Regions from separate parts of the Enterococcus sp. DIV1304_2 genome, predicted to be linked through region 1. Evidence: predicted binding sites of a transcription regulator. Region 1 holds the regulator's gene; each other region holds the start of a gene.

Region 1 (8,223 bases):
ATTGGCGAGCAAAACGTTACCGAACGCTAGCAAATGAAATCGAACATCCGATTTATTTAGCTTTTGATGAAGCATCGATCAAAGAACTAAATAAGTCGATACAAAAACACATCATTCATTGGACAGATAAAGAAATGATTCAATCATGGATTCAGGAAAATGACCCAAACGCATTAGTCGTGATCGATTGTCCAACCGATTTGACCGACTTGAAAGAGATCTTATCATTTGGGTCCTTTAGCCGAGTTTACTTTTTAGGTATTTCTGTTGATGAAGCATACTTGAACGGTGTAGGAACAAGAGAACAATATGCTCGACTCTTCAAATTGATCCATGCGCAAGAACGGATCGATATCCGACATAAATTAGGTGCAATGGCCAACTATTTAAAAATTCCACAAAAATTATTAATTTTTATGATACAGGTGTTTTTTGAGTTGAAGTTTGTTACAATAAACAATGGTGTTTTGGAGAAAGTCGCAGATCCGGCGAGTCATCCATTGACTGCAAGTGACCGCTATCAGGAGCGATTGAAAAAAATCAAATCAGAGGAATTCTTACTATTAAGTGACATTCCCACAATAAAAAAATGGTTAACAACCTAGGAGGAAACAATAAAGTGGATTTAAAAAATTATATTGCCAGTATTCCTGACTATCCGTCCAAAGGAATTATATTTAGAGATATCTCGCCATTGATGGCTGATGGAGATGCTTATCGTGAAGCAACGAAGCAAATCGTTGATTATGCGAAAGAAAAACGTATCGATATGGTCGTTGGACCAGAAGCACGTGGATTTATCGTAGGGTGTCCAGTGGCTTACGAATTAGGCGTGGGCTTTGCTCCTGTTCGTAAAAAAGGAAAATTACCTCGTGAAACGATCGAAGTGACTTACGGACTTGAATACGGGACAGATACCTTGACGCTGCACAAAGATGCAATCCAACCAGGACAAAGAGTCTTGATCTGTGATGACTTATTAGCAACAGGTGGAACGATCAAAGCAACGATCGAATTGATCGAAGAGCTTGGCGGAGTTGTTGTGGGTTGTGCCTTTTTGATCGAGTTGATGGACTTGCATGGTCGTGACAAAATCGAAGGCTACGACATGATTACTTTGATGGAGTATTAATCAAATAAAATATTGAACAGAAAACCCCCTTCCACAAACGGATGAATCGTTTGCGGAAGGGGATTTTCGTTGGATGAGTAGCCTCAATTTATTGATAGAACAAATATGTGCAAGGAGTAGGTAGTCAGTTTGTCGTTAAAAAAAAGCAAACGAGCGATCATCGTTTGCTTGGACGGAATTTTCATAGAAGCGATCTTATTTACTTTTACGAGTGCCTGGAGCTGTAATAGGTTTCGTGATAGAAGGAGTCTTCATGGGATTGACGACGTTGTGATTGACGGTATTTTTTTTCATCCCACAACATAAACCACAATGTAAACAAAGGAACAAAAACCAACAGCGCTGTACGTAGACCAAAATTACCAATAATAATACCTAAAAACAAAACGATCAATACTAAACCAAAACGTCTCATTGATTTCATGATTTTCACCTCTTTATAGAATGCGAACAAAAGTTCGTATCATTATTATACGAACTTTTGTTCGTTTTGTAAAGAGGGAAGTTCAAAAAGAACAAAGATATCTACTAAAAGAGGAAAAGACGAGCTTGAGATCATGATCTCAAGCTCGTAAATAAATAACTGAATTTTCTTTTCTTATCAATAAATATGACTACGGTACAGACCAACGACACGACCTAAGATCGACACCTCATCTAAAATGATCGGTTCCAGTAAATCATTCTCGGGTTGCAAACGAAAATGATCTCTTTCTTTATAGAACCGTTTGCAAGTTGCTTCGTCTTCTGCAGTCATCGCAATCACGATATCACCATTTTGTGCAGTTTCTTGTTTACGGACAATGACATTATCGCCATCCAATATCCCAGCATTGATCATACTTTCTCCTCGGATCGTCAACATGAACAGACTGCCTTCTTCTGAGGAAAGGTTTGGTGGGACTGGAAAGAAGTCAGAAGCTTCCTCGACAGCTAGTATCGGCTCTCCGGCAGTAACAACGCCGAGAACAGGGATCGTCGTTGGGCGAATCCCAATTTTTGATAATCCTTGTTGCGTCAATTCGATTGCACGTGGTTTCGTAGGGTCTCTTTGAATAAAGCCTTTTTTCTCTAATCGGGCAAGATGACCATGGACTGTCGATGTGGAAGAAAGCTGAACAGCTTCTCCGATCTCACGGACAGTCGGTGGATAGCCTTTTTGGGTCACTTGTTCGTGAATATATCGTAAGACTTCGATTTGTCTTGTTTCAGTTTGTCGGGCCACAAGGTACACCTTCTTTCACTTGATAACTAAATAGTACCATAGAAAATACATGATTTCAAACAAATGTTCGCATTAAAGACTATTGATGTAGTTGTTTTTTTTTCGTTTTTTATATAAGATGTAGGAGAAGCAAAAGCGAGGAGGAATAGTTGTGTTATCGCCTGAAAAAATCGAACGTATCAATCAGTTAGCTAAAAAGAAAAAAGCAGAAGGATTGACACCAGCTGAAGTCAAAGAGCAAAAGGAATTACGAGAAGCATATCTGACAGCCTTTCGTTCTGGCATGAGACATCATATTGAAGGGATGAAAGTGGTTGATCCCGATGGAAATGATGTCACACCAGATAAATTGAAAGAAATCCAGAAGAAAAAAGGCCTCCACGACCGAAATAGCAAGTTTTAGTAAAAAAAACTAAAAGTCGTTGCTTTTTCAGAGGAGATACTATAAAATTAGAAGTAGAAATATAGGTAAAAAAAACCTAAATTACAGGAGGGGTTACATTGTTTGATAAAATTGATCAGCTTGGTGTGAATACGATCCGTACATTGAGTGTCGATGCAGTACAAAAAGCAAATTCAGGACATCCGGGGTTACCAATGGGTGCCGCGCCAATGGCTTATGCCCTTTGGACGAAACACTTGAAAGTGAATCCGAAAACTTCTAAAAACTGGGCAGACCGTGACCGTTTTGTCTTATCTGCGGGACATGGTTCAGCGATGTTGTACAGCTTGTTGCACTTAGCAGGGTACCAAGTGACGATTGATGACTTGAAACAATTCCGTCAATGGGAGTCAAAAACACCAGGACACCCTGAGGTCAACCATACGGACGGCGTCGAAGCAACGACTGGTCCGTTAGGACAAGGGATCGCAATGGCTGTGGGGATGGCAATGGCAGAAGCGCATCTAGCAGCAACCTACAACAAAGATCAATTCAACGTCGTTGATCATTATACCTATGCGTTATGTGGCGATGGCGACCTGATGGAAGGTGTGTCTCAAGAAGCAAGTTCGATGGCTGGTCATATGAAATTAGGAAAATTAATCGTTTTATACGATTCAAACGATATTTCTTTAGATGGACCAACCTCAAAAGCCTTCACTGAAAATGTTGGCGCACGCTATGAAGCTTACGGTTGGCAACATATCTTGGTCAAAGACGGCAATGATTTGGAAGCTATCTCAAAAGCAATTGAAGAAGCGAAAGCCGAAACCGACAAACCGACATTGATCGAAGTGAAAACGGTCATCGGATTTGGTGCACCAAACCAAGGAACTTCTGCGGTCCACGGCGCACCACTTGGCTTAGAAGGCATTCAAAAAGCCAAAGAGATCTATGGTTGGGAATACCCTGACTTTACCGTACCAGAAGAAGTGGCGGAACGTTTCCGTCAAACGATGGTTGAAGAAGGCGAAAAAGCTGAAAATGCTTGGCGTGAGCTGTTCGCAGCATACAAAGCAGCGTATCCAGAATTAGCGCAACAATTCGAAGATGCTTTTGCTGGGAAGTTACCAGAGAATTGGGATGCAGAACTTCCAACGTACGACGAAGGTGAAAGCCAAGCGAGTCGTGTCTCAAGTAAAGAAGTTATCCAAGAATTATCAAAAGCGATCCCAAGCTTCTGGGGTGGTTCTGCCGATCTATCTGGATCAAACAATACGATGGTGACAGCAGACAAAGATTTCACGCCTGAACACTATGAAGGCCGCAACATTTGGTTTGGTGTTCGTGAGTTTGCGATGGCATCAGCGATGAACGGGATCCAATTGCATGGTGGTACCCGGATCTATGGGGGAACATTCTTTGTCTTTGTCGATTACTTGCGTCCAGCTGTGCGTTTAGCAGCGATCCAAAACACGCCAGTTATTTTCGTCTTGACCCATGACTCTGTGGCAGTTGGAGAAGATGGCCCGACGCATGAGCCAGTGGAACAATTGGCTTCGGTTAGAAGTATGCCAGGTGTCCATGTCTTACGTCCGGCGGACGGGAACGAAACTCGTGCGGCGTGGAAAGTTGCGATGGAATCGACAGATACACCAACGATCTTAGTCTTGAGTCGTCAAAATCTACCAGTTCTTCCAACAACAAAAGAAGTGGCGGATGATATGGTTAAAAAAGGTGCCTACGTCTTGTCTCCAGCTAAAGGGGAACAACCAGAAGGAATCTTGATCGCGACAGGTTCAGAAGTGGATCTAGCGGTCAAAGCGCAAAAAGTATTGGCGGAACAAGGGAAAGATGTCTCAGTGGTTTCAATGCCAAGTTTTGATTTGTTTGAACAACAATCTGCAGAATATCAAGAAAGTGTCTTGCCAAAAGCAGTGACGAAGCGTGTTGCGATTGAAGCGGCTGCTTCATTTGGATGGGAACGTTATGTAGGAATCGAAGGTCAAACGATCACGATCGATCACTTTGGTGCTTCTGCTCCTGGAAACAAAATACTTGAAGAATTTGGTTTTACAGTAGATAATGTAGTCAACGTCTTCAATCAATTATAGACAAATACTGAAAGCAGTTCGATTGGAGTGCTTGGAGATTTTTTCCAAGCCTCCAATTTTCTATTTTTTTTAGGTACAAATTAGTAAAAAGGGATAATTGTCGTTACTTTTGTGTTACTTTTTGATTACGTGAAGATTACAAAAAGTAAATAATTGAAGATTCGTTTGAGTTTCAATAAAATAAAACGTATAATTTAAATGATTAAGTTTCGTTTAAGAGGAAGTTTTATTTACTGTTTCATTTGAGGAGGAATTTGAATGCAAGAGCTGAGAACCCGTAGCGCTCGACACCATAGGCCCAAAAGGAAAATGACCATCAATAAAAAAGCCATTGCACCTTTAGTGGGGACAAGCCTATTAGTTGGGCCAATGTTGGTCACAGCAACACCACAAACTGTACGTGCGGATGAGTTAGATGTCGCATCTTCTGCCGATCCGCAAGCATTTATCAATCAAATCGGATGGGCTGCTTCTGAAGTTGCAGCAAGCAATGACTTATATGCATCTGTCATGATTGCACAAGCATTACTTGAAAGTGCGTATGGTACATCTGGATTATCAAGTGCACCATATTACAACTTATTTGGAGTCAAAGGTAGCGCAGGTCAATCTGTGGTATATATGAATACGCAAGAATATTTGAATGGTCAATGGGTAACGATGAACGAACCTTTCCGTCGCTATTCATCTTATTGGGAATCATTCCAAGATCATGCGAATGTTTTACGTTCTACTAGTTTTTCGACAGGCGATTATCATTATTCAGGTGTATGGAAAAGTAATACAACCAGCTATTATGATGCAACAGCTTATTTAACTGGACGTTATGCAACAGATCCTAATTACGCATACAAATTAAATGAATTGATCAGCACATATAATCTGACTCGCTTTGATACACCATCAACTGGTTCAACAACAACTAGTACGACAAGTACCACAACGACAAGTACGACAACCTCTACAACGACTACGACAAGTAGTAACCAAACTTATACTGTCGTCTCTGGAGATACACTTTGGGATATTGCTCAAAAATTTGGTATGTCCGTCGATGATCTGATGGCAAAAAATGGCATGACGATGTCAAATTATTCATTATTGGTTGGACAAGAAATCAATGTCTAACTTTATATCAACTTAAAAATAGAGGCATATCATTGGATATGCCTCTATTTTTTGCTTCTCCAGTAAGAATCACTCGCAGAAGTACCTCTTTTGTATTATGATTAATAGAGAAGCAAATGAAGGGGGAAAAAACATGACACAGATTTATCAGTCGATCACAGAATTGATCGGTAAAACACCTATCGTTCGATTAAATAAGATGGTTCCAGAAGGAGCTGCGGATGTTTTTGTTAAATTGGAATTCTTCAATCCAGGTGGAAGCGTGAAAGACCGTATTGCCTTAAATATGATTGAAAAAGCAGAACATGATGGAATATTGAAACCGGGTGATACAATCATTGAACCAACTTCAGGGAACACTGGTATTGGTTTAGCGATGGTCGGTGTAGCCAAAGGATATCATGTGAAACTTGTCATGCCTGAAACGATGAGTATCGAGCGTCGCTTATTGATGAAGGGCTACGGAGCAGAACTAATTTTGACTCCAGGAACAGAAGGCATCAGTGGTTCAATCAAAGAAGCAAAACGTCTGGCTGAAGAAAATGGGTATTTCTTGCCTCTGCAATTTGAAAACCCAGCTAATCCATTAGTTCATGAAAAAACGACTGGTCCAGAAATCCAAGCGGCGTTTGGTGTGAATGGGTTGGATGCGTTTGTTGCAGGAATCGGTACTGGTGGAACGATCACCGGTGCGGGACACGAATTAAAACGGATCAATCCAGCGCTTAAGATCGTTGGGGTTGAACCAGCCGAATCTGCCGTTTTAGAAGGAAAAGAACCTGGTCCACACAAAATCCAAGGCATCGGAACAGGGTTTGTCCCGGATACGTTAGATACGAATGTATATGATCAAGTCTTATCAGTATCTAGTGAGCAAGCAATGATCACAGCTCGCCGTATGGGGCAAGAAGAAGGGATCTTAGTGGGTGTTTCAGGAGGAGCCGCAGTTGAAGCTGCACTTAATGTAGCTAAAGAACTAGGTGCTGGAAAAAAAGTTCTTGCGATTATTCCTGATAACGGAGAACGTTATTTGTCTACTCCATTGTATCAGGATATGTAAGTCTACGTGAAAATCTGAATAAAAAGTGTGAAATAATGGTGAAACATCCGTTATTTTACACTTTTTTTGCATAAAATAGGCAAAATTATAAAATTCTTTTCTTTTTCTTTCCATAATATGTAGATTTAAAAAAATAAAAATAGTATGATAATAAAAGAACAATAAGGTGGGGTTTTGTTTATATGGAAAATAAAAAAGTAGAAGCGGCGATCGAGCAGCTGAAAAAAGAAAATATTCGGATTACGCCGCAAAGATACGCAGTTTTAGAGTATCTGATTGAGCATCGTTCGCATCCAACTGCAGATGAAATCTACAAGGCGCTTGAGCATCGCTTTCCTAATATGAGTGTTGCTACAGTTTACAATAATTTACGATTGTTCACATCGATCGGCTTTGTTCAAGAAATGAAATATGGTGATGCATCAAGCCGATTTGATTTTAGTTCACAAAGACATTATCATGTGATTTGCCAAAATTGCGAGACGATCGTCGATTTTCATTATCCAGGTCTAGAAGATATTGAAATGGCGGCGGGGCGCTTAACTGATTTTGAAATCCATGATCATCGTTTAGAATTATATGGGCTATGTCCGAATTGCAAAAAATAAATCGTGCGAACATCTGAAACATCGATAAGGTCAAATGACTTTGTTGATGTTTTTTTGTCTTTCATTTGTGACGTGTAGAAAAACATGGGATACCTACTCCTGTGAAATTAAGAAGAAAACACACTAACAGTTTTAAAAAGGTGAAAATATTTATGCGATTTTTTATGCGATTTCGTATTCATTCACAATCACAGAGGTGTTAGTTTAAAACATCACAAAAAGAACGTTTATTTATCAGCGTTTTAAATCGAAAATGCGCAAAATATGATAAGTAAGCACTTGTGAATTCACAAGCATAAAACTGTTGGATACGTTTTAATTTTGCTATAGTAAAAATTGTCAAAGGACAAATCGTTTATCGGAGGGACACACATGAAAGTAGTAGTAATCGGCTGTACCCATGCAGGAACAGCAGCAGTAAAAAGCATCTTAAAAAACAACCCAGAAGCAGATGTTACAGTTTATGAACGTAACGACAATGTTTCATTTTTATCTTGTGGGATCGCATTGTATGTTGGAGGCGTCGTGAAAGACCCAGCAGGCTTGTTCTATTCAAACCCTGAAGAGTTAGCTT
Region 2 (8,223 bases), 430 kb from region 1:
TGCTGGAATACCATGCCAATATGTTGTCTTACTAAGTTGATATCTGTGTTTTTATCCATCAAATGAGCACCATCAATGATGATATCACCGGATGTCGGATCTTCTAAACGGTTCAAACAACGTAAAAAAGTACTTTTACCTGAACCAGAAGGTCCGATCACACAAACAACATCGCCTTCATTGATCGACACGTTGATGTCGTTCAAGACAGTGTTGTCTCCATATTTTTTTACAAGATGTTCGACTAAGATTTTTTCTGTCATCTTATTTCACCTTCTTTTCTAAAACTTTCGCGAATTTCGTCAATGCAGTGATCAAGATCAAGTACATTACTGCGATGATCAAGTAAACATACGTACTTTGAGTGGTCCGAGCAACGATGATTCGTCCAGTTTGTAGCAACTCGACCACACCAATCGCTGAAATGATCGTCGTATCTTTCAATGAGATCACGAATTGGTTGACAAACGATGGAATCATGATTTTAAATGCTTGTGGTAAAATGATTTTTTGCATCGTACGGTTATAAGACAGACCTAAACTTCGTGAAGCTTCCATTTGTCCTGTAGGAACAGCGTTGATCCCGCCGCGTACGATTTCAGCGATATAGGCACTCGCGTTCAAGGTCAATGTGATGATCCCTGCAATAAAGTCAGGAATCGTAAAGCCGACGATACTTGGTAGACCGAAAAAGATGAAGAAAGCAAGTACCATCATCGGGATTCCACGAATGATATCTACATAGATGCTGGCAACTGTTCGTAAGGCGCGGATCGGTGAAACACTGAAAAGACCGAAGATTACGCCGACAACTAAAGCTAGTGCAAATGAGATCAAGGTTAATAGGATCGTTTGCCATAAGCCTTTCAATAGCGCTTTGTAATTGTTTTGGATCAAGCCAGTCAATGTCGATTCATCAACAGCTGGTGCTGCTGCACTTTCGTCTGTAGAGATGTATTGATTGATGATCTCATCATATTGACCTGTTCGTTTTAATTCTTTTAATCCTTCGTTGAACATTTGTAATAATTCAGGATTTTCGCCTTTTTTCACTGCGAAACCATAAGAGCCACCAGTTTCTCGTTCGATCGGCGTTTCTAATTCCTGACCATTTTTGATCGCATAACCGATTACTGGATAGTCATCCATCATTGCGTCAATTGCTCCGACTCTCAAACTGTCATATAGCTGATCTGCAGCATCGAAATATTTGATTTCGTAGCCGTATTTCTCTTGGTTAGCGACCAAGAAATCTGCACTTTCGGTACCGACTTTCGCACCGACTGTTTTTCCATCTAAGTCTTCATAAGACTTGATCGAAGTATTGCCTTTTTTGACTGCGATTTGGATACCACTTTGGAAATAAGGGTCTGAAAAATCAAACGTTTTTTTACGTTCATCGGTAATCGTCATCCCCGCGATCATTCCATCTGCTTGTCCAGATTCCAATGCTTGTAACGCAGCAGAGAAACCGCGGAAGTCCATGCGGATATTGAATCCATGCATTTCTGAGATAGCTTCCATTAAGCTGACATCGATCCCCACATATTCGCCATCCGCATTTTGATACTCGAATGGAGCGAAGGCCGAATCACTTGCAATCACATAAACGTCTTTTTTAGGTTCTATTTTTTGCATCGTCTCGCTAGTTGCTGTAGTCGATTGCGTCTCATCAGCTTGCACAGGCGTGTGCAGAGCGAATGTAACAAGTCCTGTCATTATGAAAAGGAATGTCTGTAACATGTTTCTTTTTTTCATAAATAACCTCCTATATAAATTTCGATAATTTCCAATATTTAACTATTATAGGCGAAAAGATATTCCTAACACAAGATTCCAAGAAAAAATAATTCAAAAAAGTAGCGGTTTGTTACATGGTATGTAAGAAAATATGACATACGATAAAAGGAAGAGATGACCTTTAAGATCTGAAACTTTCAATTGGCGAAAGTATGTTCGCCGTGATATAATAGAAGAACAAGGAATGCCTTTGCTTTCCTTTTCTTTTTTTTGATGAAATGAGAGAAGGAATGAACGAAAAGGAGGACGAACAATGATTGAAAGAGATACCTCCCGTCATTTTGAGTTGGTGTCAAAATACCAACCAGCCGGCGATCAACCAGAAGCGATCAAGCAGTTGGTCGAAGGTGTAAATGAGGGTAAAAAAGCGCAGATTTTATTAGGTGCGACCGGAACAGGGAAAACCTATACGATATCTAATTTGATCGAAAAAGTAAATAAACCAACTTTGATCATTGCACATAATAAGACACTAGCTGGCCAATTATATGGGGAATTCAAAGAGTTCTTTCCGAATAATGCGGTCGAATATTTTGTTTCTTACTATGATTATTATCAACCAGAAGCCTATGTACCTTCGAGTGATACGTACATTGAAAAAGATTCAAGTGTCAACGATGAAATCGATAAATTGCGTCATTCCGCCACAAGTTCATTGTTAGAACGAAATGACGTGATCGTGATTGCTTCGGTTTCTTGTATTTTTGGATTAGGTTCACCATTCGAATATCAAAAACAAGTCGTGTCGATCAGACAAGGTGCGGAGATGGACCGTAATCAATTGATCCGAGATCTAGTCAGCATCCAATTTGAGCGAAACGATATTGATTTTCAGCGCGGTCGTTTTCGAGTGCGTGGTGATGTCGTGGAGATCTTTCCAGCTTCACGTGATGAGCGAGCATTACGCGTGGAATTTTTTGGTGATGAGGTCGAAAGAATCCGTGAAGTGAATGCGTTGACAGGTGAAGTATTAGGCGAAACAGAGCACGTCGCTATTTTCCCAGCTACTCACTTTGTGACCGATGACGATCATATGGAACATGCGGTCGCAAATATCAAAGCAGAACTGGAACAACGATTGACTGTGTTACGTAATGAGAACAAATTACTAGAGGCGCAACGCTTAGAACAACGGACGAACTATGACATCGAGATGATGTTAGAGATGGGCTATACTTCTGGGATCGAAAACTATTCACGTCATATGGATGGTCGTAAAGAAGGCGAACCGCCGTATACGTTATTAGATTTCTTCCCTGAGGATGCGCTGATGGTCATTGATGAATCTCATGTGACGATGCCACAGATCCGTGGAATGTATAACGGAGACCGTGCGAGAAAACAAATGCTAGTCGATTATGGCTTCCGCTTGCCATCTGCACTAGATAACCGTCCTTTACGTCTAGAAGAATTTGAGAAACATGTCAACCAGATCGTCTATGTTTCTGCTACTCCTGGACCTTATGAGTACGAACAAACAGATACAGTGGTCCAACAAATCATTCGACCAACAGGATTATTAGACCCAGTCATCGAAGTACGACCGATCATGGGTCAAATCGATGATCTAGTAGGTGAAATCAATGAACGGGTCGAAAAAGATCAACGGGTGTTCGTGACCACGTTGACGAAAAAGATGTCAGAAGACTTGACCGATTACTTCAAAGAGCTAGGGATCAAAGTGAAATACTTGCATAGTGATATCAAAACATTAGAACGAACAGAGATCATTCGCGACCTTCGTTTAGGTGAGTTCGATGTATTAGTTGGTATCAACTTACTACGTGAAGGATTAGATGTCCCTGAAGTATCGTTAGTTGCTATTTTAGATGCCGATAAAGAAGGGTTCTTGCGAAGTGAACGTTCGTTAGTCCAAACCATCGGACGTGCGGCACGTAACTCAGAAGGTAAAGTCATCATGTATGCGGACAGAGTCACTGATTCTATGCGTTTGGCCATGGACGAAACGTCAAGACGTCGTAGTATCCAGCAACAATACAATGAGGAACATGGCATCGTTCCGAAAACGATCATCAAAGAAATCCGAGACTTGATCTCGATTACGAAAGAATCAGAAGATGATGCAAAAGAAACGGTACAAGTTTCTTATGAAGAGATGACAAGAGAAGAAAAAGCAACACTATTGATGAAACTAGAAAAAGAAATGAAAGATGCAGCGAAAGCATTGGATTTCGAGACCGCAGCCAATGTGCGTGATATGATTCTTGAATTAAAAGCATCTGAGTAGGGGGTAAACATGGCTAACGATAAAATTATTATTCATGGCGCAAGAGCGCACAATTTGAAGAATATCGATGTGACGATCCCACGTGATAAATTCGTGGTCGTCACCGGATTATCCGGTTCAGGGAAAAGTTCACTTGCTTTTGACACATTATACGCAGAGGGACAACGCCGATATGTCGAAAGTTTATCTGCGTATGCCCGTCAATTTTTGGGGCAAATGGATAAACCGGATGTCGATAGTATTGATGGACTTAGCCCAGCAATCTCGATCGATCAAAAAACAACCAGTAAAAACCCTCGTTCTACCGTAGGGACAGTCACAGAGATCAATGATTATTTACGTTTGTTGTTTGCTCGGGTCGGTCATCCGATCTGTCCAAATGACCATATCGAGATCACCAGTCAATCCGTCGAACAAATGGTGGACAAAGTGCTAGAACTGCCTGATCGGACGAAGATCCAAATTTTAGCACCGATCGTGGTAAAGAAAAAAGGACAACACAAAAAAGTATTTGAACGTGTCCAAAAAGAAGGGTATGTTCGTGTTCGTGTAGACGGAGAAACCTATGACGTTAGCGAAGTACCTGAATTAGAGAAAAATAAAAAACACGATATCGCGATCGTGATTGACCGCATCGTGGTCAAAGAAGGCGTCCGCTCTCGTTTATTCGATTCTATCGAAGCAGCGCTTCGTTTAGCGGATGGCTATGTACTGATCGATGTGATCGGGGAAGAAGAAATGCTCTTTAGCGAACATTATGCGTGTCCGTACTGTGGGTTTACAGTGGGAGAATTAGAACCGCGCTTATTTTCTTTCAATGCACCATTTGGCGCATGTCCGGATTGTGATGGTTTGGGTGTCAAATTAGAAGTCGATATCGATCTAGTGATCCCAGATAAAACAAAAACATTGAACGAAGGAGCAATCCTCCCTTGGAATCCCATCAGTTCGCAATATTATCCACAAATGCTGGCTCAAGCTTGCGAAAGTTATGGCATCGATATGGATACACCATTTGAAGACTTACCTATTGAACATCAAGAAATCGTGTTGAATGGTACCTCAGAGCCCTTCCATTTCCACTACGAAAATGATTTTGGCGGAGTGAGAGATGTTGAAACGTCATTTGAAGGGGTGATGACCAATATCAAACGTCGCTACCATGATACGAACAGCGATTTTACGAGAGAGCAAATGCGTCTTTACATGACAGAATTGACGTGTAAGACTTGTGACGGTTACCGATTGAATCCACAAGCTTTATCCGTACAGATCAATGGTACGAATATTGGTCAGACGAATGAGTTGTCGATCCAACATGCCGTTGAATTTTTTGAAAATCTAACGTTATCAGAGCAAGAAAAAGTCATTGCTCGTCCGATTCTAAAAGAAGTCAATGATCGTTTGTCATTTTTAGAAAATGTGGGTCTTGATTATTTGACACTTAGTCGTGCTTCGGGCACTTTATCAGGTGGAGAAGCGCAACGGATTCGTTTAGCCACACAAATTGGTTCAAATCTATCGGGAGTTCTTTATATCTTAGATGAGCCTTCCATTGGCTTGCATCAACGGGACAATGATCGCTTGATCGGTTCATTGAAGAAAATGCGTGATCTTGGCAATACCTTAGTGGTTGTGGAACATGATGAAGATACGATGCGTGCAGCTGATTATTTGATCGATGTTGGGCCTGGTGCGGGACATCAAGGTGGCGAGATCGTTTCTGCTGGAACGCCAGCTCAAGTTGCGAAGGATAAACATTCATTGACCGGACAATATCTGTCTGGCAAAAAATCGATCCCTGTTCCTGAAACAAGACGAAAAGGTACAGGAAAAGCGATCAAGATCACAGGTGCGACAGAAAACAACTTGAAAAACGTGTCCGTCGAGTTTCCTTTGGGTGAGTTCGTGGCGGTCACTGGAGTCTCTGGTTCAGGGAAAAGTACGCTTGTGAACAGTATCTTGAAGAAGGCATTAGCACAAAAAATCAATCGTAATTCAGCCAAACCAGGAAAGTTCAAAACGATAACTGGTTATGAAGGAATCGAAAAAATCATTGATATCGATCAAAGCCCGATTGGTCGGACACCAAGAAGTAATCCGGCGACTTATACGAGTGTCTTTGATGATATCCGTGATCTGTTTGCTCAAACTAATGAAGCGAAGATGCGTGGCTACAAAAAAGGTCGTTTCAGTTTCAACGTGAAAGGTGGACGCTGTGAAGCTTGCCGCGGGGATGGGATCATCAAAATCGAAATGCATTTCTTACCAGATGTGTATGTCCCATGCGAAGTCTGTCATGGGAAACGTTATAACTCAGAAACACTAGAAGTTCATTACAAAGGAAAAAGTATTGCGGATATCTTAGAGATGACGGTTGAAGATGCCGTTGAGTTTTTCCAACCGATCCCTAAGATCCATCGAAAACTACAAACGATCGTTGATGTTGGCTTAGGCTACGTCACGATGGGACAACCAGCAACGACATTGTCCGGTGGAGAAGCGCAACGAATGAAACTTGCGAGTGAACTGCACAAAATTTCTAATGGGAAGAATTTTTATATTTTAGATGAGCCGACTACAGGGCTTCACACTGATGACATTGCTCGTTTATTGCATGTTTTGCAACGATTGGTTGATGCAGGAAATACTGTGTTAGTCATTGAACACAATTTAGACGTCATCAAAACAGCGGATCATTTGATCGATCTAGGACCTGAAGGTGGCGAAGGTGGCGGTACGATCCTAGCGACTGGTACACCAGAGGAATTAGTGAAAGTCAAAGAAAGCTATACAGGACATTATTTGAAAAGAATCATGGAAAAATAATAAAAGTGATGATGATAGTTAAAAAAATATTAAAAGAATACAATATGTATTGTTTTCTTTTCATGAGTATTCTAGAATATTTTATATGGTAGTTCTTTCTACACTTATTGGTATAGATAAAAACTTCCTATAAGTTCAATCCGTTCAAAAAAGAATTGAGCAATCGGAGGAGATTCCTTTGATTGCTTTTTTCTTTATGGTATGATATTCCTTGTGTAATTGTAAAAGAAAAAACAAGAGATTATTAAGTTAGTGAGAGATAATGATGAACAGTAATGAAAAAAATGAATTTATCCCTATTTTATTAGGTAGCGATATGAACGTTTATGGTATGGCCCGTTCATTTCACGAGGCATATGACACAGTTTGTCAATCCTATGCGTCGAATCAATTAGCGCCTACCCGCTATAGCAAAATCGTAAACGTTGAAGTGATTCCAGGATTTGATCAAGATCCGGTTTTTATAGAGACGATGAGACGTTTAGCAAAAGAAAAATATACGGATAAAAATAAAAAATATTTACTGATAGCTTGTGGCGATGGATATGCCGAGTTGATATCTCAGCATAAAGAGGAGCTGTCTGAAACTTTTATATGTCCTTATATCGATTATTCACTTTTCGAGCGATTAGTGAATAAAGTGAGTTTTTATGAGATATGTGAAGAATATCAGTTACCTTATCCCAAAACATTGATCATTCGAAAAGAAATGTTGAACAATGGCCGCTTAGAACAAGAGTTACCTTTCAATTTTCCTGTAGCACTAAAACCGGCAAATAGTGTGGAATATTTATCTGTCCAATTTGAGGGACGAAAAAAAGCGTTTATTATTGATAATCGCGAGGAATTTGATTTGATGTTAGGTCGGATCTATGAAGCAGGTTATACGAGCGAAATGATCGCACAAGATTTTATTCCTGGGGATGACAGCAATATGCGTGTCTTGAATGCCTACGTTGATGACCAGCATCAAGTACGAATGATGTGTCTAGGACATCCATTACTTGAAGACCCAACACCAGCGTCTATCGGAAACTATGTGGTGATCATGCCTGACTATAACGAGAAGATCTACCAAACGATCAAAGCATTTCTAGAAAAAATCGAGTACACTGGTTTTGCAAACTTCGACATGAAATATGACCCACGAGATGGGGAATATAAATTATTTGAGATCAATCTTCGTCAAGGAAGAAGTAGTTTCTTTGTTACGCTCAATGGCCTGAATTTAGCACGTTTTCTAACAGAAGACCGTGTCTTTGGTGTGCCATTCGTGGAAACGACCTACGGAACGAACCAATCAGACCAAGCGAAGCTATGGCTTGGCGTGCCTAAAAAAGTCTTTT
Region 3 (8,223 bases), 520 kb from region 1:
CAAGAAACAAGACGTGTATCGTCAGTTCCATGAATTGGATAATTAAATGAAATAAGAAGAACAAGCTACATCAACTATTCTAGATAAATGAAGCGGAGAGACGGAAATCAGGTTTAGATTTTCGTCTCTCCGCTTATTATTGATGAATCATTTCTTAAATTTTAGTTTTCGTATTTTGAAAAGAGTAGAAGGGAACAATACAGCTATTTAGTTTACTGCGATGAATCCACTCTTTTTTGATGCAGAAATTATTTCGACAGCTTGTTCGTTTGATTGCATCTAAGTGATATAAGAATGGTTAAACGGATTAATCTACAGGATCACGATAAGGTAAAATAGAGATATTCCCGCTTTGCCCGGCTTGCCCAGCGCTACCACTTTTTCCAGCACTACCACTTGTTCCCGGTGAGCCCGGCTTGCCATCACTTTTCTTAGACCCGCCTTTTCCAGCAGCCCCGCCATTTCCACCTTGTCCACCACTTCCTGGGGAAACGTCATGTATACCTGTAAGAATATATTCCACTCCTTCATCTATATAGATAACTATATTTGCTCCGTTTCCACTTTTTCCACCATTTCCGCCATTTCCACCTTTTGCTCCGTTTCCACCGTTTCCCCCATCCGTGCAGCTCTTTGAGTCTTCGCCGTCTCCGCCGTCTCCGCCACTGCCACCATTTCCACCATTTCCGCCATTTCCGCCATTCCCACCATAGCTGCCAAAAGGAGTATCTCCTGTAAGTTTTTTGATATAAAACGTACATTCAGATGAGTTGCCACCCTCTGTTCCGGGAGAGCCATCTGCACCCTCAGTCCCATTTCCACCCAATTTTTTATTAATATCGGAACCACCGTTTCCTCCGTTTGCTCCAGCTGCGCCATTCCCTCCATTTCCGCCATTTCCTCCATGTGTCCCAATGACGACAATTCCATTATTCAAGGAAGTATGCTCCAATTGAGTCATCTGTTCAGTTTGAAAGTGGACATGTGTGTGTGCACAAACGAGACTAGCGTTCTTTTCTAATGTCACCGACTTAAAAGAAAGGGAGACAGTATCGCCAGAATCAATCACAAAACTAGTGTTTTCTTTGATTGTGAGATTTTGCTCCTTGCTGCCATAATGCTGGAGAGTCATAGGGAAGATAAAGCGATTCAACATTTCCTCGTACACCTGAGCATCATTAGAATTACCATATACATAAGCTTTTAGAACAGTACATAGATTTTGACTTGTACGGTTTTCTTTTAAATTGATATCTGGTAGTACTTTGAAGCGTTCATCTTTGGTTGTTAACTCATTTTCAAATAGAAAATCGGGCGTTCCAGTCAATAGTTTGAGAGTCTGAACATCAGGACATTTGATTTGCTGATACGCTATACCAATTTTTTTTGCACTATCAGGAGTTAAAGTAAAAATATCAGAAGTACTCACAATATGATTGGATGGTAGAGTATTATCGGGAGTAGTTTTTGTCAAATTTTTTTTTAAGAATTTAGTTCTGAACTGATTGATTTTTTTAAACTCTTTTTCTAAAACGGGGCTAACGTTATTTTTTAAGTTATTTAACATGGTTACTCTCCTTTAATTTTAATTAAGACTGGCCAGTCTTTTACAAACAGATAATAGCATAATATAATGATGTTTTAAAATCATAAGAATTGTTATTTAATATTGAGCGTGTCCAAACGAATAAGTAGACTTGCACAAATAGGGACGTGTGCCAAAGAAAAGACAGCGCGTATTCACAGGATTTAAGGAAAGATCTTTTCTTGAAAGGGAACAAAAGTTCGTGTATAATAATAGTAGGGTGAGTCTGATGGAATTACAGTTTCCTTTACATAATGATACGTCTAGAAAAATCATTCATATCGATATGGATGCTTTTTTCGCGTCCGTTGAAGAACGAGATCACCCTGAACTTCGTGGAAAACCCTTAGTGATCGCCAGACATCCCAGTGATACTGGCGGGCGTGGGGTAGTGACGACGGCTAACTATGAAGCACGTAAGTTCGGCATCCATTCAGCAATGAGTGCCCAAAAAGCCTATGAACTTTGTCCAGAAGCGATTTTCAAACCGGGAGACCACCAAAAATATAGTGCGATATCAAAAGAAGTCAGGGAGATTTTTTATCGCTATACAGACTTAGTCGAACCAGTTAGTATTGATGAAGCTTATTTAGATGTCACGAATAATAAAATCAATTGTAAATCAGCGATTAAAATCGCCCGAATGATCCAACTTGATATTTGGCAAACGGTGCATCTGACTTGTTCGGCTGGTGTCAGCTATAATAAATTTTTAGCGAAACTTGCATCAGATTTTCAAAAACCTAAAGGAATGACGGTCGTCACCCCCGAAGAAGCTGTCGATTTCTTAAAAGCATTACCAATCGAAAAATTTCATGGTGTCGGCAAGAAAACTGTTCCTAAAATGCATGAATTAGGTATTTTTACAGGAGAAGATCTGTATCAATGTACTGAAATGATGTTGATCCAACAGTTTGGTAAAATGGGGTATTCGTTGTATCGAAAAGTACGAGGTATCCATGATTCGCCGGTCAATGTCACCCGCGAGCGTAAGTCAGTCGGGAAAGAGCATACGTATGGACAACCACTAAGAACAGAAGAAGAAGTTCTTGGTCAGTTGCGTCAGCTGGCTGAGAAAGTGGAAGATTCTCTCCGGCGTGTTCAGAAACATGGAAAAACAGTTGTCTTGAAGGTCCGTTATACCGATTATTCTACAGTAACGAAGCGAGTGACATTACCAGAATATGTCTATAAAAAAGAAGCGCTGTTTTATCAAGCCAGTCTGATATGGGAAGAGATTTTAGGGATAGAGAAGGGGATTCGTTTATTAGGTATCACACTGACGAATTTAGATCCGATGACTTATGAGAATATTGTGTTACCTTTGTGGGAAACGCAAGCGATAGAACCAGAAATAGAATAAAGAATGCGCCATCTTAGACTTTGAGACAAAAGCGGAATTCACTTCTGTCTTGGTCTTTTAGATGGAGCATTCTTTATTTTGTTCAATCAAAACTGAGTATAGTTAAATCAGTTCTTGTTTTTTTATTTGTTCATATGTTTGCGTAGCATCTGTACATTTTTCCCAGATGACGACTTGTTTTTCAGCAAGCGATCGTTGCACGTCAACGATGCGCTGATTGCTGCTTCCACGAAATTGTAATTTGAAATCTCTTTTTGACCATTCAAAACGGCCATCAACGAGAATATCGATTTTCGAGAGCAGTTCTAGTTTATCTTCCGAATCTTGTAATAATTCATCGAAGGTATAACCAGTCCATGACCAGATATCTTTGCTGTGACCAAATTCTTGCCGGATTCGATCAACTACACGTAGGCAAACATTCGTATTCAAAAAAGGTTCACCGCCTAAGAGTGTCAATCCTTGGACGTAATCGTTACGTAGATCAGCCATGATCTGTTCTTCCAGTTCTGGAGTGAATGGTTTGCCGTAACGAAAATTCTGAGCGGCTTTGTTAAAACAACCTTCACAGGCAAATAAACAGCCACTTACATATAAGCTATTACGAACACCTTCGCCATCCACAAAGTTGAACGGTTTATAATCGGCGATATAGTCATGACTATAATCTTGAGCCAGCCATTCTTTAGGTTTAGGATTTCTCATAGTAAAACTTCTTTCATTATAAAATGGTATCCGTTATAAAAAATTCTTGACGGTCGTAGGAGACATAAGAAAATAGCCAGAGGAAGGGATGCTATCTCTCGTATGACTTGGAGCTGGGCGCTTTTCTCACAACCTTATCTACGGTGTTCAAGAAGCAACACTTCGGTAATAAGTCAAAAAAATCTAAAATGAAAGAACCATTTTTGATTTTTCTGTCTTATTACTCAGTGCTAAACGCTTCTTTCACAACCTTATCCACGGTGTTCGAAAGCCAACTCCTACGATAATAAGTCAAAAGATGAAAAAATATAGAAAACTATTTTTCCATCTTCTGCCTTATTACTTGGAGCTGAACGGCTTTCTCACAACCTTACTTCATATGTTTCACGCGTGATGAGATTTCTTTGTGTCTGCCGTGGACCATTGGGCGGGCTTGTGGGTTTCCTAGGTAGCCGCATGTTCGTTTGACTACGTCACATGATTTTGGATCGTGATTGCCGCATTCTGGGCATTCAAAGCCACGTTCAGTTGGTTGGAAATCTCCTTCAAAACCACATTGGTAACAATGATCGATCGGTGTATTGGTTCCTAAATAGCCTACTTTGTCATAGGCAAAGTCCCAAACAGCTTCTAATGCTTTAGGGTTTTGTTGCAAGACTGGATATTCACAGTAATGGATAAAGCCACCAGAACAGTATTTTGGATAGTCTTTTTCAAATTCAAGCTTTTCAAATGGCGTTGGATTTTTACGCACATCATAGTGGAAACTGTTAGTGTAATATTCCTTATCTGTGATATTTTCAACGATACCGAATTTCTCTGTATCTAAACGGCAAAAACGATCCGTCAAGCTTTCACTTGGTGTGGAGTATACGCTGAAGTGATAGCCATATTCATTTCCCCAAGCGTCGGCATTGGCTTTTAGTTTTTTCACGATATCTAGAGTGAAATCTTTGGCTTCAGCATTATTTTCCCATTCACCGCCAAAGAAAGAAGCAGCGACTTCATAAAGTCCGATGTAGCCTAATGAAACAGTTGCTCGACGATTTTTAAATAATTCATCTACGGCGTCTGTACGAGATAGTCGTTTACCGAATGCACCATACATGTAAAGGATCGGTGCATTTGCTGGAATCGCTTCTTTACAACGTTCGACACGATAAACTAAGGCATCTTTCATAATCGACAAGCGATCTGAAAGTAATTGCCAGAATTTTTCTTGGTCACCGTCTGCTTCTAAGGCGATCCGCGGCAAGTTCAACGTAACCACACCTAGATTCATTCTTCCGACATTCACTTCTTCACCGTTCTCGTCTTTCCAACCTTGTAAGAAGGAGCGACAGCCCATTGGTACTTTGAAGCTTCCTGTCAATTCAACGATCTTGTCATAATTTAGAATATCTGGGTACATTCTTTTTGTGGCACATTCTAAGGCTAATTGTTTGATATCATAGTTTGGATCAGTTGGTTTCAGATTGATTCCGTCTTTTAGTGTAAATATCAATTTGGGGAAGATCGCTGTCCGTTTCTCACTGCCTAATCCATTGATTCGGATTTGTAAAATCGCTTTTTGGATTTCTCGTTCAAACCAATTTTTACCTAGACCGAAGCCGAGTGAAGTAAAAGGCGTTTGTCCGTTGGAAGTGAAAAGTGTATTGATCTCATATTCCAAACTTTGCATGGCATCAAAAATATCTTTTTTGGTTTTTGCTTTTGCATAGGCTTCTTGCCGTTCGGGTGTGTCGATCCATTCTTTGGCATCAATTAAATGTTTTTTGTAATTTAATTGTGCAAAAGGAGCAAGCAATTCATCTGTGCGATCGGCAGAACATCCGCCATATTGGCTAGATGCAACATTGGCAATGATCTGTGAGATCTGTGCCGTTGCTGTTTGGATCGATTTTGGTGATTCGACTTCTGCATTTCCAATTTTAAACCCGTTGTTCAACATACCTTTGAAGTCGATCAAACAGCAATTTGTCATTGGTGTATACGGATGGTAATCGAGATCATGATAATGGATATCGCCTTTTTGATGGGCGTTGGCAATATGCGGTGGAAGTAATTTCAATCCGATCGATTTCCCAACGATGCCAGCAGTCAAGTCACGCTGCGTATTGAATACATTACTATCTTTGTTCGCATTTTCATTGACAACACTTTGGTCTTTATTGATCAGTTTCTCGATCGAAAAGTTGATGTCAGTTGCTTTACTACGAGCAAAATCACGTTTTGTTCGATAATGGATATATTCTTCTGCTAAGGCATATTCGTTTTTTTCTAACAAAATATGTTCAACGATGTTTTGGATCTCATAGATTTTTACGTTATTTGCGAAGCGATCTTTGACTTCTTTGATCACAAGTTCTGCGATTGATTGGATCTTTTCGTACGTAATAGGAGATAAGGAACCGTGAATTTTCTTTTCTGCTTTGATCAGTGCGGCATTTATTTTCTGTTCATCAAATGGCACCTCGCGTCCATCGCGTTTGATGACAGTCATTTTTTTGGTTTCAGGCTGTTTTTCTAGCACAGCCATTTCTTGATCTGTTCGTTTCATTTTCTTCAGCTCCTACAAAAAATAGTTCTTGTCTATCATAAAACAAATTGAAGAAAGGAGCAACTAATTATCTGCTACATATAGTGTTTTGTCGCTGTATAATTGAATGAGTATACTATATATGGTGTATATTATCTTGTGAAAAAAAGTGAAAACGTGCAGTATCAGCTTTTGAAAAATACGAATTATTTTTTTTTGAATAAAAAAATTGAATAAAAAAATTTCCAGGATAATTTTCGTGAGTGATCAGGTGACAAAATCAAAAGGGAAAAAAAGGAAAGGATGTGCTACTATTCAATTAAGGATAAAGGTGGAGGACTAGCATGAGTAAAATAATCGAAGTAAAACATTTAAGTAAAAGTTATGGAAGTAGTAAATCACCGGTCAAAGTATTAGACAATGTTTCTTTTTCAGTTGAAGAAGGAGAGTTTATTGGGATCATGGGGCCGAGTGGAGCGGGAAAGACTACTCTGATGAATATCTTATCAACGATCAATCTACCGACGATGGGTAGTGTGATGATCCAAGGAAATGAAATCACAAAAATGAAAAAACATGAATTGAGTGATTTCAGACGAAAAAAAATCGGCTTTATCTTTCAAACGTTCAATCTTATTGATACATTGAATGGTAAAGATAATATTTTACTTCCTTTGGCTGTTGAAAATATGGCGAAAGATGAAATGGACCGAAGAGTTTTACATGTTGCCCAGCTTTTGGGGATCGAAGAATTACTAAAACGTTATCCTGATGAAATGTCAGTTGGACAAAGACAACGCATTGCGGCAGCTAGAGCTTTAGTAGTAGAACCAGAGGTGATTTTCGCAGACGAACCAACCGGATCATTGGATTCAAAATCAGCAACAGAATTGTTGAATTATTTAAAAACAGTGAACGAAGTTGAAAAATCAACGATCTTATTAGTGACACATGATCCTTATACAGCTAGTTATTGCAACCGTATTTTATTTATCAAAGATGGGGTGATTTTTTCAGAAGTGATCCGCCGTGGGACGAGAAAAGAATTCTTTGAAAAAGTCATCGATATGCAGGCGACGATTGGAGGAGGCGGTAAAATCAATGCTTTATAAATTAGCCGCAAAAAGTTTTTTAAAACAATCAAGGGGCTACCTTGTCTATTTCTTCAGTTTGACCTTATCGACGATGATCTATTACTCATTTAGCGCGATGACCTATGACCAATCACTGATTCGAAGGGCAAGTCAAGATGTTTCGATAGATAATATTTTAAAGCTTGGTAGTTGGATCATTACTGTTGTCTTACTCTTTTTCGTACTCAGTGCTAATCGCTTTTTTCTCAATCGGAGACAAAAAGAGATTGGGATCTATCAATTATTCGGAATCAGCAAATTCCAGATTTCATCAATCTATGTGTTGGAAACGATGACCATTGGTTTTTTTGCTTGTATGTTAGGGATTTTATTGGGAAGTATTTTCTCAAAATTGTTTCAAATGATTTTAGTACGAATGATGAAGATGGACATTACTAGTCGTTTTTTTATTTCTATCCCGTCCATTTTTGAAACCGTTGTGGTATTTTTTGTTATTCTTTCGGCAGTTTCTCTTTATTCACTATGGAAGATTTGGAGTTATCCCATGAATCGTAGTTTTGGGGAAAGAGAACAAGTGGAAAGTTCAATGTTGCGTATTCGCACAAGGCATCGTTTATTGGGCGTGATTGGAGTATTGATGATTTCTAGCAGCTATTTCGCTGCATTGAACTTCAGAGAAACAATTAGCCAGCTATTTGAAAAAAAAGTCAATCTAGGATTGATGATTGCTTTTCCCTTTTCAATATTGTTTGTCTGCATATTAGGGACCTACCTGTTCTTTCGTTATTCTTTTCGATTACTGCTCCATTTGTTGAGTGAATCGAGATTTAAGTACCGGGGAACCAATTTTTTGTTGATTGGGAATACACAAATCCATCTGTTAAAAGGCTGGCGAATGAATTCGTTGATCACATTAGTTATTGGCCTATCTTTGGCA

The links. Region 1 encodes LexA, which represses DNA repair genes until DNA is damaged. Its sites were predicted from a motif close to CNAACANNTGTTNG; they were not measured.
Region 2: uvrB (excinuclease ABC subunit UvrB) is a predicted target of LexA. The motif match lies at 1,946-1,959, and genes of this name have one in related genera.
Region 3: dinB (DNA polymerase IV) is a predicted target of LexA. The motif match lies at 1,775-1,788, and genes of this name have one in related genera.

Annotation. Positions count from the first base shown of each region.
Region 1 covers NZ_CP187851.1:1,291,434-1,299,656, forward strand. Annotated here, with positions in the region: gene recJ (single-stranded-DNA-specific exonuclease RecJ) at 1-605, shown strand, start outside; gene IGJ14_RS06135 (adenine phosphoribosyltransferase) at 620-1,132, shown strand; gene IGJ14_RS06140 (hypothetical protein) at 1,338-1,556, opposite strand; gene lexA (transcriptional repressor LexA) at 1,734-2,357, opposite strand; gene IGJ14_RS06150 (DUF896 family protein) at 2,509-2,760, shown strand; gene tkt (transketolase) at 2,859-4,853, shown strand; gene IGJ14_RS06160 (glucosaminidase domain-containing protein) at 5,112-5,981, shown strand; gene cysK (cysteine synthase A) at 6,115-7,041, shown strand; gene IGJ14_RS06170 (Fur family transcriptional regulator) at 7,224-7,649, shown strand; gene IGJ14_RS06175 (NADH oxidase) at 8,022-8,223, shown strand, end outside.
Region 2 covers NZ_CP187851.1:1,719,227-1,727,449, reverse strand. Annotated here, with positions in the region: gene IGJ14_RS07925 (amino acid ABC transporter ATP-binding protein) at 1-263, opposite strand, end outside; gene IGJ14_RS07920 (amino acid ABC transporter substrate-binding protein/permease) at 265-1,758, opposite strand; gene uvrB (excinuclease ABC subunit UvrB) at 2,054-4,048, shown strand; gene uvrA (excinuclease ABC subunit UvrA) at 4,058-6,877, shown strand; gene IGJ14_RS07905 (D-aspartate ligase) at 7,140-8,223, shown strand, end outside.
Region 3 covers NZ_CP187851.1:766,492-774,714, forward strand. Annotated here, with positions in the region: gene rsmI (16S rRNA (cytidine(1402)-2'-O)-methyltransferase) at 1-46, shown strand, start outside; gene IGJ14_RS03635 (collagen-like protein) at 308-1,567, opposite strand; gene dinB (DNA polymerase IV) at 1,812-2,948, shown strand; gene nrdG (anaerobic ribonucleoside-triphosphate reductase activating protein) at 3,051-3,653, opposite strand; gene nrdD (anaerobic ribonucleoside-triphosphate reductase) at 4,024-6,213, opposite strand; gene IGJ14_RS03655 (ABC transporter ATP-binding protein) at 6,537-7,304, shown strand; gene IGJ14_RS03660 (ABC transporter permease) at 7,294-8,223, shown strand, end outside.